2 regions of the Brevibacterium sp. Lmc1 genome follow, and region 2 is predicted to be linked to the other one. Evidence: predicted binding sites of a transcription regulator. Region 2 holds the regulator's gene; the other holds the start of a gene.
What was found. Region 2 encodes HspR, which represses chaperone genes until heat shock. Its sites were predicted from a motif close to AAGTTGAGTCNNNNNGACTCAACTT; they were not measured.
Positions count from the first base shown of each region.

Region 1: clpB (ATP-dependent chaperone ClpB) is a predicted target of HspR. The motif match lies at 6,718-6,742, and genes of this name have one in related genera.

Region 1 covers NZ_CM172803.1:3,869,899-3,877,884, forward strand. Annotated here, with positions in the region: gene pheA (prephenate dehydratase) at 1-239, shown strand, start outside; gene AC239G_RS17375 (FAD-binding dehydrogenase) at 426-2,264, shown strand; gene AC239G_RS17380 (SDR family NAD(P)-dependent oxidoreductase) at 2,261-3,100, shown strand; gene AC239G_RS17385 (NAD-dependent epimerase/dehydratase family protein) at 3,185-4,117, opposite strand; gene AC239G_RS17390 (enoyl-CoA hydratase) at 4,151-4,930, opposite strand; gene AC239G_RS17395 (Na+/H+ antiporter) at 5,039-6,616, shown strand; gene clpB (ATP-dependent chaperone ClpB) at 6,804-7,986, shown strand, end outside.
Region 2 covers NZ_CM172803.1:3,684,744-3,692,729, reverse strand. Annotated here, with positions in the region: gene dnaK (molecular chaperone DnaK) at 1-1,249, shown strand, start outside; gene AC239G_RS16580 (nucleotide exchange factor GrpE) at 1,249-1,923, shown strand; gene AC239G_RS16575 (DnaJ C-terminal domain-containing protein) at 2,105-3,121, shown strand; gene AC239G_RS16570 (heat shock protein transcriptional repressor HspR) at 3,136-3,576, shown strand; gene AC239G_RS16565 (DUF1206 domain-containing protein) at 3,726-4,601, shown strand; gene AC239G_RS16560 (lipoprotein 17-related variable surface protein) at 4,747-6,069, opposite strand; gene AC239G_RS16555 (hypothetical protein) at 6,311-7,986, opposite strand, start outside.

The DNA.
Region 1 (7,986 bases), 190 kb from region 2:
AATCCCGGCCGACCGGTGACGGGTTGGGCCTCTACCAGTTCTCCATCGACCTGCTCGGACACATCCACGAGGCCCGCATGGCCGAGGCCCTGCAGGGTGTCCACCGGGCGGCCCTCAAGCTGCACTTCCTCGGCAGCTACCCGAGCTCCGACGGAGCAGTGGTGCCGGTCGACCCGACGACGACGGACGAGTCCTTCGCCGCCGCCGCCGATTGGCTGGAACACACCCTCGAAGGCTGATGGACACCGACCGAAATTGCGCCTGGCTTCGGACCGCTTGCGCCTCTTCACACCGGGAAAATCTGCAATACTGAAACCTACTGGTAGGTAAGTGTGCGCAGATTGCCAGGAACCCGCCGGTTTTGGGCAATCTGCGCACACTTGACGTCGGTTCACTAGCCGACAGAGACGACAGAGGAGTCGACGATGAGTTCTTTCGACAGCACGGGCTCGTCCCACGCACCTGGTGACGGCGGAGACATCTCCGAACCCGGTGATCGTTCCACCCCGGATCGCCGCTCTCCCGATGCGATCGTCGTCGGGGCCGGGCTCGCCGGTCTCGTCGCCGCCCACGAACTCACCCAGGCCGGCAAACGCGTGCTCATCCTCGACCAGGAGAACCGCGCGAACCTCGGCGGACAGGCGTTCTGGTCCCTCGGCGGACTCTTCCTCATCGACTCCCCCGAACAGCGGCGACTGCGCATCCACGATTCGCTCGAGCTCGCCAAAGACGACTGGGCCACCTCGGCGGGCTTCGACCGAGATGAGGATCATTGGCCGCGGAAGTGGGCGGAGGCGTACCTCGAGTTCGCGGCCGGGGAGAAGCGCCGGTACCTGCGTGACCTCGGCTTACGCCTGACCCCGATCGTCGGTTGGGCCGAACGCGGTGGGTCCGGTGCGGCTGATCACGGCAATTCCGTGCCCCGTTTCCACCTCACCTGGGGCACTGGCCCCGAGGTGGTCCGGGTCTTCCGTGAACCCGTCGAGACCGCGGAGGCCGCCGGACTCGTCGAGTTCGCCTTCCGTCACCGCGTCGACGAACTCATCACCGAGGATGGGACCGTCGTCGGCGTCCGCGGGCGGACGCTCGCCCCCAGTCACACGGCCCGCGGAGTCGAATCGAACCGCGACGAACTCGCCGACTTCGAACTCCGGGCACCCGCCGTCATCGTCACCACCGGCGGCATCGGACACAATTTCGAACTGATGAAGAAGTACTGGCCGGTCGACCGCCTCGGCGAGTTCCCGGACACGATGCTCGCCGGAGTGCCCGCTCATGTGGACGGGCGGATGCTGCAGATCGCCGAGGATGCCGGAGCCAGCCTCATCAACCGGGACCGGATCTGGGCGTACACGGAGGGCATCGAGAACTGGAATCCGATCTGGCCGGGGCACGGGATCCGCATCATTCCGGGACCGTCGTCGATGTGGTTCGATGCCGAGGGCAATCGTTTCCCGGCGCCGAACTATCCGGGCTTCGATACGAATCGGACGATGCGCACGATCCTTGAGACCGGGCACGACTATTCATGGTTCGTACTCAACGAGTCGATCATCCGCAAGGAATTCGCGCTCTCCGGTTCGGAGCAGAACCCGGACCTCACGGAGAAGGACATTCGGATCACGCTCGATCGGGTGCGCTCCTCCGATGCGCCGGGACCGATCGAGGCCTTCAAGAAGTACGGCTCCGACTTCGTCGTGGCCGAGACCACCGAGGAACTGGTGGCGGGAATGAACGAACGCTCCCGCGGACCGGTCATCGACCACGACCACCTCGTTGAGCAGATCCGGCAGCGGGACCGGCAGACCGAACACGCTTTTTCGAAGGACGCGCAGGTCCAGGCCATCCACAATGCGCGGTCCTACCTCGGCGACAAGATCGTGCGCGCGGTCAAACCGCACAAGATCCTCGACCCGGCACACGGTCCGCTCATCGCGGTGCGTCTGAGCCTGCTCTCGCGAAAGACCCTCGGAGGGCTGGAGACGAACCTCGACGGGCAGGTGCTGGCGGGATCCGGCGCTGGTAAAGAGGGAGGTCGCGAGGCTGAGCACACACCGATCCCGGGCCTCTACGCCGCCGGCGAGGTCACCGGTTTCGGGGGCGGCGGAATGCACGGGTACAACGCGCTCGAGGGAACGTTCCTCGGCGGGTGCATCTTCTCCGGCCTCCGCGCCGGACGCGCTGCCGCAGGGCAGGCGGGTCGTGCGGTGACCTCTGTGCGACCGGAAAGCGGGTCTGCACAAGGCGAAACAGCGCACTCGTGACCGGCAGCGCGCGTTCAGCCCTCACAGTCTTAGTCACCGGCGGCACCTCGGGAATCGGTCGAGCCGTCGCCGAGGCGCTGGCGGCGAAAGGCTGCACGGTGCTGGCAACCAGCCGGAACCCGGACCGCATCTCCACTGCCGACCGGATCCCCGGTGTCAGCTATCTGCCGCTGGACCTCGCCGACCCGGATGGTCCGGACCGACTGGCCACAGAGCTCGAGGAACTCGGCCTGCTCGACGGCATCGACGTGCTCATCAACAATGCCGGTGAGAGCCAGTCGGGTCCGTTCGAAGAGCTGCCGGCCGAGGCCATCGAACGGCTCTTCCGCACGAACGTGTTCGGACCCGTTCGACTGAGCCAACTCGTCCTGCCCGGGATGCGTGCGCGGCGGGCGGGACGCATCATCATGGTCGGGTCGATGCTCGCCAGCTTCCCTTTGGCCCACCGCAGTTCGTATTCTGCGGCGAAGGCGGCTCTGCGCGCTTTCGCCACGGCGGCTCGGCAGGAGCTCTCACCCTTCGGCGTATGGGTGAGCACCGTCGAACCCGGATCGATCGCCACGGGTATCGGGCTGCGGCGGACGAAGTACCTCGAAGAGGGGTCGCCCTATACGCGGGACGTGACGACGATGCTCGAGCACCTCGACGCCAACGAGCGCGGCGGCATTCCGGCCGCCAAGGTTGCGGCCACGATCGTCGATGCGATCGTCGCGCCGAGGCCGCGGGAGTTCTACGCCGTCGGCAGCAGAGCACCGCTGACGTTCCTGCTGGGGCGTGCGCTTCCCCGCGAACTCGTGTCGAAGATCGTCGCCGCCCAGCACGGGCTCAAGCGGTAGGCGTCTCAGTCGCCGGGTCCGGCGGATTGCTGTACCGCTGATGTCCGGCTGAAGCGCTGAACCTGGTCGCTGGGGCCCAGCGCCCTACTGCAGGCGGGACGGGATGAGGTGTTGGGTGGTCGAGATGCCGAGCACCCGCTGCTGCCGGGACAGATTGTACGTCCGATCCGACTGCAGGTATCTGACGAGGAAGAGCTTCGCTCGGTCCCCGCGCTTGAACACGCCCTTGATCTTGAGTCCGAGCTTCGCCGACACCAGCGCCTTGTCCTTCGCGACACCCTCGATGACGACCTGGTCATAGCCCATCCGAGCGAAGTGAGTGACCACAGCCTCTTTGAGCCGGTACGGAATCGGGTCACCGATATTGAAGGGACCCGCCGCCGACGGCACGTCGAGGCAGGCGAGCGCGGCCCGCACCACATTGTCGACGTGGGTCAGGGTGATCTTCTGCCTGCCGCCGCCGGGCAGCCGCAGCACACCCTTCTTCGACATCCGCGACAGGAACGGCATGAGCATCGTCTCCCCCGGACCGTAGACAGCCGCGGGACGCAGGATCGCAGCATCGGGACGGAGCCTCATGACGAGCTGCTCGGCGAGAGCATGGGTGCGAGAGTACGCGTCGGCGAAGTCGTTGGGGTCCTTCGGACCGGCTTCCTCCCACAGCTCGGCGTGGGGTTCGGACTCGGAGTACACCGTCGTCGAGGACACGTGCACGATGCGGGACTTCGGAAACGCATCGAGGACATGACGTGTGCCCGTCACCTTCACGTTGTAGAGAGCGTCGTCATCGGCGCTGACGGAGGCGATTCCGGCACAGTGGAAGACCGCGGTCACATTCTTGGCCAGGGAGGTCACCGAAGCGGACGCAGGTTCGGTGATGTCCCAGTGTTGGAAGTTCACCCCGGGGATCTCGGGATCTCGCCGGGACAGCGCGTAGACCGTTTCGTCCCTTTCGGCGAGCGCCCGTGCAATGGCACCACCGATGAAGCCGCTGGCTCCGGTCACTATCACCGCCACGACGTTCCCTCTCTCATCTTCACGCCCACCGCCTCAGCGGCGGTGCTGCCACTGCGGCACCCTCTTCGTCAGGAAGGCGTCGATCCCTTCCTGCGCATCGGCCGCGACGGCATTGTCCGCCATCACCTGCGACATCCGCGCATAGGCGTCGGCCACAGGCAGCTCCCGCTGTTCGTAGAACGCGGCCTTTCCTAGGGCAACTGTAGCCGACGAGGCGGACGCGACTTTGAGAGCCAATTCCAAGGTGGCGGACTCGAGGTCGGCGTCGGCGACGACATCGGAGACGAGACCGAACTTCAGCGCATCCTCGGCGGTCACGAAATCACCGGTCAGCAGCATCCGCATCGCCTGTTTCGCCGGCACCGCACGGGAGAGAGCCACCATCGGAGTCGAACAGAACAGACCGATCTTCACTCCCGGAGTTGCGAATCTGGCGGACTCGGCGGCAACGGCCAGATCGCAGGTCGCCACCAGCTGGCAGCCGGCCGCCGTGGCCACACCCTGCACCTGCGCGATGACCGGCTGTGGGATGGATCGGATGAGCTGCATCAGTCGGGCACAGGCGTCGAACGTGGTCTGCTGCGTCTCCAGATCCGCCCCGCGGATCTCGGTGAGGTCATGACCGGAGCTGAACACATGACCGGCGGTGATGAGGATGACCGCGCGCACATCGGTGCGGTCGGCCACCTCGGTGAGGGTGTCGATGAGGTCTTCCATGACCTCACGCGACAGTGCGTTGCGCGTGGACGGCCGGTTGATCGTCACGGAGGCGACTCCGTCGTCGAGCTGCGCGAATACAATTGATTCCGACATAGCCTCATTCTGCCAAAGGTCGCCGGGCCCGGCGCGGAATCTGCGCAGACGATTTCCGCCCGCCTCCGGACACATCTGCCCCGGTGGGAGCGATTCGGAGGGACTGGCATGACCACACTGCTGATGATCATCGGATTCGGTGCCGCCACCTCGGTGGTGGTCGGATTGGGGCAGAAGCTCAAGCTCCCGTGGCCGGCGCTCATGGTCCTCATCGGCATCGCCGGTGCGTTCATCCCCACCTTCGCCGAGGTGGCCATCGATCCGGAGCTCGTCCTCCCTCTCTTCCTGCCGCCCCTGCTCTTCGCCGCCGCACAGAAGACATCGTGGGCGCTGTTCGCGATCCGGTGGCGCACGATCCTCGGCATGTCCGTGGCTCTCGTCGGTGTGACCGTGGCCGCCGTCGCCGGGTCCGCGGTCTTCCTCGTCCCCGGAATCACCATCGCCGCGGCCATCGCGCTCGGCGCCATGCTCGCCCCACCCGACCCGGTCGCTGTCGAAGCCGTGGCCAGCACCGTGTCGATCCCCCGCCGCATCATGTCGACCCTGCAGAGCGAAGGTCTGTTCAACGATGCCGCCTCCCTGGTCATCTTCCAGACCGCGATGGCCGCAGTATTGGCCGGCACCGAGGTGGACTACGCAGATCTGGCCGTGTCGTTCGTCGTCTCCGCCGTCGTGGCGATCATCGTCGGCCTGGTGCTGTCCTTCGCCGCCTGGTGGGTGATGGAGAAGATCGATCACACGATCGCTCGGTCCTCCCTCATGCTCGTCCTGCCCTTCGGCGTCTACCTCGTGGCCGAGCACTTCCACGCCAGCGGGGTCATCGCCGTCGTCGTGGCCGCCCTCGAAGTGCGGCGCCGCGATGTCGAGGGGAACTCGGCGGAGCGGGTGACGCAGAACTCGACGTGGCAGGTCCTCGAGATGCTCATCACCGGAATCGCCTTCGGACTCATCGGCCTCGATCTGCGTCTCATCGTCGAATCCGAACACGCCGACCTCGGGCGAGCGCTGCTCGTCGGCGCGCTCATCGCTCTCATCGTCGTCGCCGTCCGCTTCGTCTGGCTGCTGCTCGGCACTGTCATCGAACGCAAGAGACGCGAGGAGGATCCGGATGCCGCACCTTTGAGCGTCCGCGATGCCACGCTGATGACCTGGGGCGGGATGCGCGGCCTCGCCACGGTCGCCTTGGCGCTGTCGATCCCGGCCACGACGAGTTCCGGTGCCCCGTTCCCCGGGCGGTCCTATGTCGTCGTCGCGGCCGCGGTGGTCCTGCTGCTCACTCTGGTGCTGGCGGGCCTGAGCTTTCCGACCGTCGTCGCTCTCCTCGGCATCGACGACGAGGCGGAGAAGGAACATCAGGCGACCAGGGACATCGCTCTGCGTGCCTACAAGGCTGCGATGCGCGAGATCAAGAACGATGACAGTCTGCCCGACGACGTCATCGAACCCCTGCGGGCGAGGTTCAAAGTCCTGCACGATCAGCTCAGCGGAACCACCGATGACCAGGCGAGCTCGGAGCAGGCGATGGCATTCAAGGAACACCGGGAGCAGATGCTGGCCGTGCAGAAGAAGGCCATGCAGTCCGCCCGTGCCGAGGTGCTCAAGGCCCGGCGCGAACGCGGCACCGATCCGGAGATCGCCGACCGCGTGCTCCACCGCTTCGACCTCCAGTCGGTCATCACGAGGTAGGGCCGGGCTAGTCCCGGCCGGGCAGGTTTCCGGGCCGGCCCCGGCTGGGCAGGGACACGCATCCGGGCGGGCCGCCTCGGCGAAGTTCTTCTCGATTTTCAAAGTTGAGCGGAATAGACTCAACTTTGCCGGTGTTGTTCTTTTCGAGAGCTGAAATCAGCACAGAATTTGAGAAGGAGATGCGTACATGGACGCACAGATGACAACCAAATCCCGGGAGGCGCTGCAGACTGCGGTCAACGACGTCGTCGCCCGGAAGAACAATCAGATCGAACCGGCCCACCTCGTCGCGGCCCTGCTCGGCCAGCCCGATTCGCTCGCCGCGACCCTGCTGACGAAGGTCGGTGCCGACCCGCAGACCGTGCTGCGGTCCATCGAGTCCGTGATCAGCGGATTCCCCACCGTCAGCGGATCCTCCGTCAGCCAGCCGGGACTCTCCCGCGCCGGCCTGGAGATGATGAACCTCGCACAGGAGGAGATGACGGCCCTCGGCGACCAGTTCGTCTCGACCGAACACCTGCTGCTCGCCGCTGCGGCCGGCAAGGACGGCGCCGGCGAGGCGCTGCGCGCGAATGGGGCCAACAGGGACGCGTTGCTCGCGGCCCTGCCCGAACTGCGTGCCGGAAAGAAGGTCACTTCGGAGAACCCCGAGGAGACGATGCAGTCGCTGGAGAAGTTCGGCATCGATCTCACCGCCGTCGCCCGGGAAGGCAAGCTCGACCCGGTGATCGGCCGCGACAAAGAGGTTCGCCGCGTCGTCCAGGTGCTCTCGCGGAGGACGAAGAACAACCCCGTCCTCATCGGTGAACCCGGCGTCGGCAAGACCTCCGTCGTCGAAGGCCTGGCCCAGCGGATCGTGGCCGGAGACGTGCCCGAATCGCTGCGCGACAAGACGCTCATCAGCCTCGACCTGTCCGCCATGGTCGCCGGCGCGAAGTACCGCGGTGAGTTCGAGGAGCGGTTCAAGGCCGTGCTCGAGGAGATCAAGAACGCCGACGGTCGGATCATCACCTTCATCGACGAGCTCCACACGATCGTCGGTGCCGGTGCCGGCGGAGACTCCTCGATGGACGCAGGCAATATGCTCAAGCCGATGCTCGCCCGCGGTGAGCTGCGGATGATCGGTGCCACCACGTTGGACGAATACCGCGAGAACATCGAGAAGGATCCCGCTCTGGAGCGCCGGTTCCAGCAGGTCTTCGTCGGTGAGCCCAGCGTCGAGGACACGATCGCGATTCTGCGCGGGCTCAAGGAACGCTACGAAGCTCACCACAAGGTCTCGATCAACGACGGCGCCCTGGTCGCGGCCGCAACGATGTCGAACCGGTACATCACAGGCAGGCAGCTGCCGGACAAGGCCATCGACCTCG
Region 2 (7,986 bases):
CGGTGACGACTGGGATCAGCGCATCGTCGACTGGCTGGTCGAGCAGGTCAAGAACAACTACGGCGTGGACCTGACCAAGGATGCCACCGCTCTGCAGCGCCTCAAGGAAGCCGCAGAGCAGGCCAAGAAGGAACTGTCCTCGGCCACCAGCACGAACATCTCGCTGCAGTACCTGTCGATGAGCGAGAACGGACCCATCCACCTGGATGAGACCCTCACCCGTGCGAAGTTCGAGGACCTGACCAAGGACCTCCTCGAGCGCACCAAGGCTCCGTTCCACGCAGTCATGAAGGACGCCGGTGTCTCCGTCAGCGACATCGACCACGTCGTCCTCGTGGGCGGTTCGACCCGTATGCCCGGCGTCTCCGCCGTCGTCACCGAACTCACCGGAGGCAAGGAGCCCAACAAGGGCGTCAACCCCGATGAGGTCGTCGCCATCGGCGCCGCCGTTCAGGCCGGTGTCCTCGTGGGTGAGCGCAAGGACGTCCTGCTCATCGACGTCACCCCGCTCTCGCTCGGACTCGAGACCAAGGGCGGCGTGATGACCAAGCTCATCGAGCGCAACACCCCGATCCCGACCAAGCGCTCGGAGACCTTCACCACCGCTGAGGACAACCAGCCCTCCGTGTCGATCCAGGTCTTCCAGGGTGAGCGTGAGTTCACTCGCGACAACAAGAACCTCGGCACCTTCGAGCTGACCGGTATCGCTCCGGCTCCGCGCGGTGTGCCGCAGATCGAGGTCGCCTTCGACATCGACGCCAACGGCATCGTCCACGTGTCGGCCACCGACAAGGGCACCGGCACCGAGCAGTCGATGACGATCACCGGCGGTTCCGCACTGCCGAAGGAAGACATCGACCGCATGGTCCGCGAGGCCGAGGAGCACGCAGAAGAGGACAAGAAGCGCCGTGAGGCTGCCGACGTCCGCAACAATGCGGAGAACCTCGCCTACCAGACCGAGAAGCTGCTGACCGACAATGCCGACAAGCTGCCGGAAGAGCTCAAGACCGAGATGCAGGGCGATGTCGACGCCGTCAAGGAAGCCCTCAAGGGTGAAGACGACGACGCCGTGAAGAGCGCCTACGACAAGCTCGTGGAGAACCAGCAGAAGATCGGCGAAGCCATCTACAGCCAGCAGGGCGGTGCCGAAGGCGCCGAAGCTGCCGGTGAAGGCGCAGCCGATGCGAGCGCAGACGACGATGTCGTCGACGCCGAAGTTGTCGACGATGAGGATGAGGAGAAGAAGTAATGACTGCCGAGGGCAACGACAAGTCGTCCGAGGAGCCAGGCTTCACCTTCAGTGACAAGCGCCGGGTCGATCCGAACACCGGTGAGGTCCGTCCCGAGGCCGACGCCCAGTCGGCCTCGGCCGGGGCCGGCGAGGAGCCGACCGCGGACCCGAATGCCGAACAGGCTGCCGCGGCCGATGCCAGCGACCTCGGTGTGGACATCCCGTCCGATGCCTCGGGTCTCGAGGACATCGAGCCGGAGGCCGAGCCCGAACCGGGTTCTGAGGCAGCGGGATACCTGGCCGACCTCAAGCGCATCAACGCCGAATATGCGGCCTACCGGATGCGGGCCGACCGCGAACGTGAGCGTGCGGCGCTCGGCGGCACGATCAAGGTCGTCGAGGCCCTGATTCCCGTGCTCGACGAGGTCAAGCTCGCTCGCGACAACGGCGATGTCACCGGGCCTTTCGAGACCCACGTGAACAAGCTGGTCGAATCGCTGAACAAGCTCGGCGTCGAGCAGTACGGAGAGGTCGGCGACGAGTTCGATCCGAACATCCACGAAGCGCTCATGCAGCAGCCTTCGGATGAGGTCGAGAATCCGACGCTCTTCCTGGTCATGCAGCCGGGCTACCGGATCGGGGAGCGCATCATCCGCGCCGCCCGCGTCGGTGTCCAGCAGCCGGAAGATTGAGCAGCGACCACGATCGCCGAGGCGGCCGCCCGCCCCGCACGCCGGTTCACCGACGTACGGGGCCGGGGAACCGCCTCGGCGGCGGTCCGGATCTTCGGGGCATTGCCCCGGGGGTGCGGATTGTGAGAGGACAAGTGAATACCGTGATGACAGGATTGATTGGAAGGAAAGGAGGTGCCAGGTGAATACCGGACCTCAGAATGATTGGTTCGACAAGGACTTCTACAAAACCCTCGGCGTCTCCAAGGATGCTTCCGATGCCGAGATCAAGAAGGCCTATCGCAAGCTCGCGCGCAAGTATCACCCGGACGCCAACCCCGGTGATGAGAAGGCCGAGGAGAAGTTCAAGGAGATCGGCCAGGCCCACCAGGTGCTCTCCGACAAGGAATCCCGGGCCCAGTACGATCAGGTCCGTGCCATGGGCGGCGGTGCCAGGTTCAGCGCCGGTTCCGGTGGACCCGGCGGGGCTGCCGGCGGCGGATTCGACGACGTGTTCTCCGACCTCTTCGGAGGCGGCGGACGCACCCGGACCCGCACGACCTACGGCGGCGGGGGAGACGTTCCCCCGGACCTGGCGGATCTGCTCGGCGGATTCGGCGGAGGTTTCGGCGGTGGCGGCGGATACGGCGGCTACCAGCCTCCGGTCAAGGGCGGCGACATCAAGTCGAGCACGACGCTGTCGTTCACCGAAGCCATCGACGGCGCCTCGGTGAAGCTGAACATGCCCGGCGGGAAGCCGCTGACCGTGCGCACCCCGATCGGGGTCAAGGACGGACAGAAGATCCGCCTGGCCGGCAAGGGCAAGGCCAGCCCCAACGGCGGCGAGCCCGGTGACGTCATCCTCACCGTGCACGTGAGCCCGCACCCGGTCTTCACCCGCGATGGTGACAACCTGCGGATGGATCTGCCGATCAGCTTCGACGAGGCGGCTCTCGGCGCCGAGGTCAAGGTGCCGACTCTGGGCGGAATGCCTGTCAAGGTCAAGGTCGCGCCGGGTACACCGTCGGGACGGACCCTGCGCGTGCGGGGCAAAGGTGTGAAGACGAAGAAGGGCACCGGCGATCTGCTGGCGACAGTCGAGATCGTGGCGCCGAAGAACCTGTCCAAGGAAGCCAAGCAAGCGGTCGAGTCGTTCAAAGCCGCCACTGAAGGTGAGGACCCACGCGCCGGCTTGCTGGACAAAGCCAAGGCCAGCTGAGGTGGTGAATCACAATGCACATTTCATCGAGTGCGGCGGTGTATGTCATCTCGGTGGCCGCGGATCTGGCGGGCATGCACCCGCAGACGCTGCGGCAGTATGACCGACTGGGTCTCGTCTCTCCGGAACGCACTGCGGGCCGGGGCCGGCGTTATTCCGGGAAGGACATCGCCAAGCTGCGACTGATCCAGCAGCTGTCGCAGGACGAGGGAGTCAACCTCGTCGGGATCAAGAAGATCATCGACCTGCAGAATCAGGTCGATGCGCTCAAGAGCCGCAACGAGGAGCTTGAGGACGAGGTTCGGGCACGCCGGTCGGCGCAGGAACGCGATGCGCGTGTCTTCGCGGCCGGAACCGTGGGCGGAGACGTCGTCTCGATCTCGAGGGGACGACGCCCACAGGGTCGCCCTGAGCCGGGAGCTCTGGTGCTGTACAACCGGTACCGACGCGGCTGATCCTGACGAGGCCCGACTGGGACGTTGAAAACGGCGCCGAGGCGGAGTGCGAACCGAACTTTCGGTGCGCACTCCGCCTTTTCGCGTTGCTCGACGAATCCAGTTCATTGCGGCGCAGAAAAGTACACGTGTTGTGCGACACTGACTCTGTGAACGAGAAAGAGAAGGTTCGACAGGTCGCCGACAGTGCCGATTCGGCGGCTCAGGAAGCCGCGGACAGCCGCTGGTTCGAGCGTGTGGCCCGCGCGGGCTTCATTGCCAACGGGTTGGTCCACGCGATCCTCGGTGCGACGGCCGTGACGATCGGCCTGGGGCAGGGCGGCGGCGAAGCCGACCAGGCCGGAGCGGTCGGACAGATCGCTTCACAGCCCTTCGGCCTGGTGCTGATCGTGATCTGCTTCCTCGGCTGTGCGCTGATGGCGTTGTGGTGCTTGGTCAACGCGTTCTTCGGTGCGTCGTCGCTGCGCGGTGCCGGAACTCGCGACCCGCAGGAGAAGCAGGGGAGGAAACAGTGGATCGACTTCTTCTCGACGGTCGGTTCTGCCATTGCCTATGTGGTGGTTGCCGCGACCTTCTCCCAGTTCGTCTTCGGCGGAGGATCGGACTCGGGCAAAGCGAGCTCACAGGCCTCGACGACCGTGGCGAAGGCCCCGGGCGGACTGTATATCCTCATGGCTGCCGGCGCCGTGATTGCGCTCATCGGCATCGTGTTCTGTATCAATGGTCTGCGCCGGAAGTGGAAAGATGAGCTTCGTCGGCCGCGCAGCGCGTTCACCCGCTTCCTCGTCGGGTTCACCGGTGTTGTCGGGTATCTGGGCAAAGGTGCGACGCTGCTGTCGGTGGGCATCCTCATCGTGGTGTCTGCGGCGACCGGTGATCCGGAGGAGTTCACTGGTATCGACGGTGCGCTCAAGGGCATGCGCGATCAGCCGTTCGGGCCGTACCTGCTGTTGGCGGTGGGCTTGGGCCTGGTCCTCTACGGAGTCTTCCTCGCCCTGCGCTCGAGGTACGACCGCATGGATTGAGCAGTCTTCTGCCCGGCGGCAGATGTTTGGCCGCTGATGTTTAGCCGCTGAGATACGAAGAAGGGCGCGAACCCAACTGGGTTCGCGCCCTTCTTCGACTCACGCCCGGCTCAGTCGAGCCGGCACGTTCTCAAGTCGGTCGCCATCAGATCTCAGCGGGATCCTTGGCGACCTTCTTGCGGCGCATGGTCATGGCGACTGCAACTCCACCGATGAGGAGGAGGCCGGCGCCGCCGACGAGGCCGGTCAGCTCGGTACCGGTGCGGGGCAGGTCGCCGCCGTTGCCGGCATCTCCGTTGTCGCCATCGTCGTTTCCACCGTTGCCGTCTTCATCGCCGCCGCCGGCGTTCGGGTCCTCCTCGACCGAGAAGTCACCGATCAGTTCGTCATCGCCGCAGGTGACGGTGACGTCGTATTCGCCGACGTAGGCCGATGCGTTGGAGGCGCTGGTGCCATAGACGTTGACGTTGGCCTTGCCTTCGTCGTCAGCCTGGACGGTCTTGTCGAAGGCGGTGACGCTCGACTCGCCCTTGGGGTTGACGAGGAAGCGGACGTCTTCACCGGGCTCACAGTTCTCGACGGCGAGCGTGACGCCCTTGTCTTCCTTGACGAAGTCAGCAGGCGTGATCGACTCGGGGGAGACGGTCAGCTTGGCTTCTTCAACCGGAGCGGTGGGCTCTTCGGTCTCGTCTTCGGTGATGACGAAGTCCTGAGCCGGGGAGTTGGTTTCCGACTCCTGGTCGAAGCCCCAGACGGAGTAGTCGCCGGCCGGAAGCGCTTCGTCGCCCTCGAACTTCAGGGTTGCGGAGATCTTTCCTTTGTCGTCGGCTTCGACTTCCTTGGTCGCGAACGGCGACGTTGCGTTGCCGCCGACGACGGTGACCTTGCTGTTCGGGGTGAAGCCCTCGCCGGTGACCTTGATGCCGTTCTCTGCGAACTCGCTCTCCGTGAACTTGTCGGCGTTGAGCGAGACCTTCGGGTCGACCTCGGGAGCCTCGGGCTCGTCTGTGTCGTCGACGACGGAGAAGCTCAGCCCGTCATAGGTGCGCTCCTCGCCATCGCGAGTGATCGTGACGGAGAAGTCGACCTTGCCGTTCTCGATGTCTTCGGCGGGCTGAGTCGAGTAGATGTTGTATTCGAAGGTATCGCCCTCAGCAGTTCCGGCTTCGCCGGTGAGCGAATCCGAGATCTTGTCTCCGGCTTCAAGACCGGTGATCGTGACGACGATTCCCTTGTCCTTGTTGGCGAGGTCCTCGGCGGTGATCTCCTTGGGGGAGGTTGTCACCTTCGCTTCGATGGCCTGCGCCTCAGCCTCAGGCGACTCTGAAGGAGTGCTCTCCTGGGCGTCGCCGGAGTTCTTGACGACAGTGTGCGAGTAGCTGTCCGAACCGGGAGCAGCGATGACTGGGGATGCGGCCAGGCCGGTGATGGCGATGGCCACCGCGGGGGCGAGGGCGAGCTTCTTCATGTATTTCCTTAGAAAATTACAGCTGGGTGTGAAGTATTACGAATGTAACAGTAATGCAACATTCACCACACACATAGTTGTGGTCGTTTTGTTCAGCACTGACGTCGGCTCTGTTGCAGAGTTCATTCTTCATTCACCCTGAACACCCGGTTCGTCACAGACTGCAGAACAGAAGGAGGGGCGGCTCAGCGTGTGCTGAGCCGCCCCTCCCTCTCGATTCAGGTCATCCGCCTGGCTCGGATCAGAAGCTCGTCGGAGTCTGTCCGAACTTGTTCTTGCGGCCGGTCAGTGCGATCGCGGCACCACCGACGAGGAGGAGCAGGGCTCCCGTCGTCAGTCCACCGAGGTCGGCACCGGTGCGAGGCAGCTGGCTGCCGTCATCTCCACCGCCGTTGCCGGCATTGCCGTTGTCCCCGCCGTCAGATCCGCCGCCATTGGCGCCTTCGGTAACTGTGAAGGAGTCTTTCATGGTGTCGTCGCCGCAAGTTGCGGTTGCGGTGTACGCACCGACGTAGGCGGAGACATCCGACGAGGTGCCGAAGACGTTGACCGAGGCATTGCCTTCGTCGTCAGCTTTGACGGTGTTCTCATAGGCCGTGACGTTGATGCCCTTCGGGTTGACCTCGAAGTGGACATCTGCGCCGGGCTCGCAGTTCTCGACGGCGAGGGTGACGCCCTTCTTCTCGTTGGCGAAGTCCGCCGCCTCGATCGTCTTCGGTGAGACCTTGAAGGTCGCCTCGGCGGGAGCCTCGGTCTCACCATCGTCTTCACCGACAACGTTGATGTTGCCGTTGAGAGTCTCCGACTCGGTGCCTTCGCGGTCGATGGTGACGGTGAACGGAACCTTGCCGACCTCGAGGTTCGCGGGGTTGCCCTCGTACCAGAGGTGGAGTTTGTAGTCACCGTCAGCCTCTGCGGTCTGGCTGTTGCCGGTGAGCGAGTCAGTGATCGTGTCGCCCTTCTTCACGCCCGAGACGGTGACTGTCACGCCCTTGTCCTTGTTGGCGAGATCCTCTGCGGTGATCTCCTTAGGATCGACCTTGAGCGAAGCATCGATCGGATCGACGACGTCCTCGTCTTCGTCGGTGACGGTGACCTCGACGGAGTTGCTGGCGGTGCTGGTCTCATCGTCGATGAAAGTCAGCGAGTAGGTGCCGGCTTCGAGAGATTCGGGAGCGGTCACAACGCCTTCGACATCACCGTTTTCGTCAGCGCGCAGTTCGTCGGCCTGCGGTGCGGCGGCACGCTGCGTTGAGACAGCCTCGCCCTTGACGCTGACGGTTCCGTTCGGGGTGAACCCGGATCCGCTGAACTTCAGACCGTCCTTCTTGAAGTCCTCGAGGGAGATCTTCTTCGAGTCGACCTTGACGGTCGGGTCGACCTCGCTGGTTTCGTCGACGACGTTGATGGTGCCGTTGAGGGTCTTTGATTCCTCGTCCTCACGGTCGATGGTGACGGTGAAATCGACGGGGCCCTTTTCGAGATCCGCGGGGTCGCCTTTGTAGTAGACGCTGAAGGTGAAATCACCATCGGCTTGCACAGTCTTCTCTTTGCCGGTCAGGCTGTCAGAAACTGTGTCGTCCTTTTCAAGGCCGGTAACAGTGACGTCGACGCCCTTGCTCTCGTCGGCGAGATCTTCTGCGGTGATCTCGTTTGGGGACACCGAGAGTTTGGCGTCGATCGGGGCGGTCCCGTCATCTGCAAACGGGGCGTACGAGAAGCTAGTTGTCTCCGTGACGCTTTGTGCATTCTTGCGCTCGACCTGAACGGCAAGGCTCTGCTGGCCGGAGGTGAGGGACTCGGCGCTCTTGGAGGAACGCAGCTTCAGGGTCGCGGTCGAACCCTGAGCGGTGACGGCAGGACCGGTCAGTCCGGACTTGGCGGCGACCTTGTCGCCCTTCTCGAGGCCGGTGACTT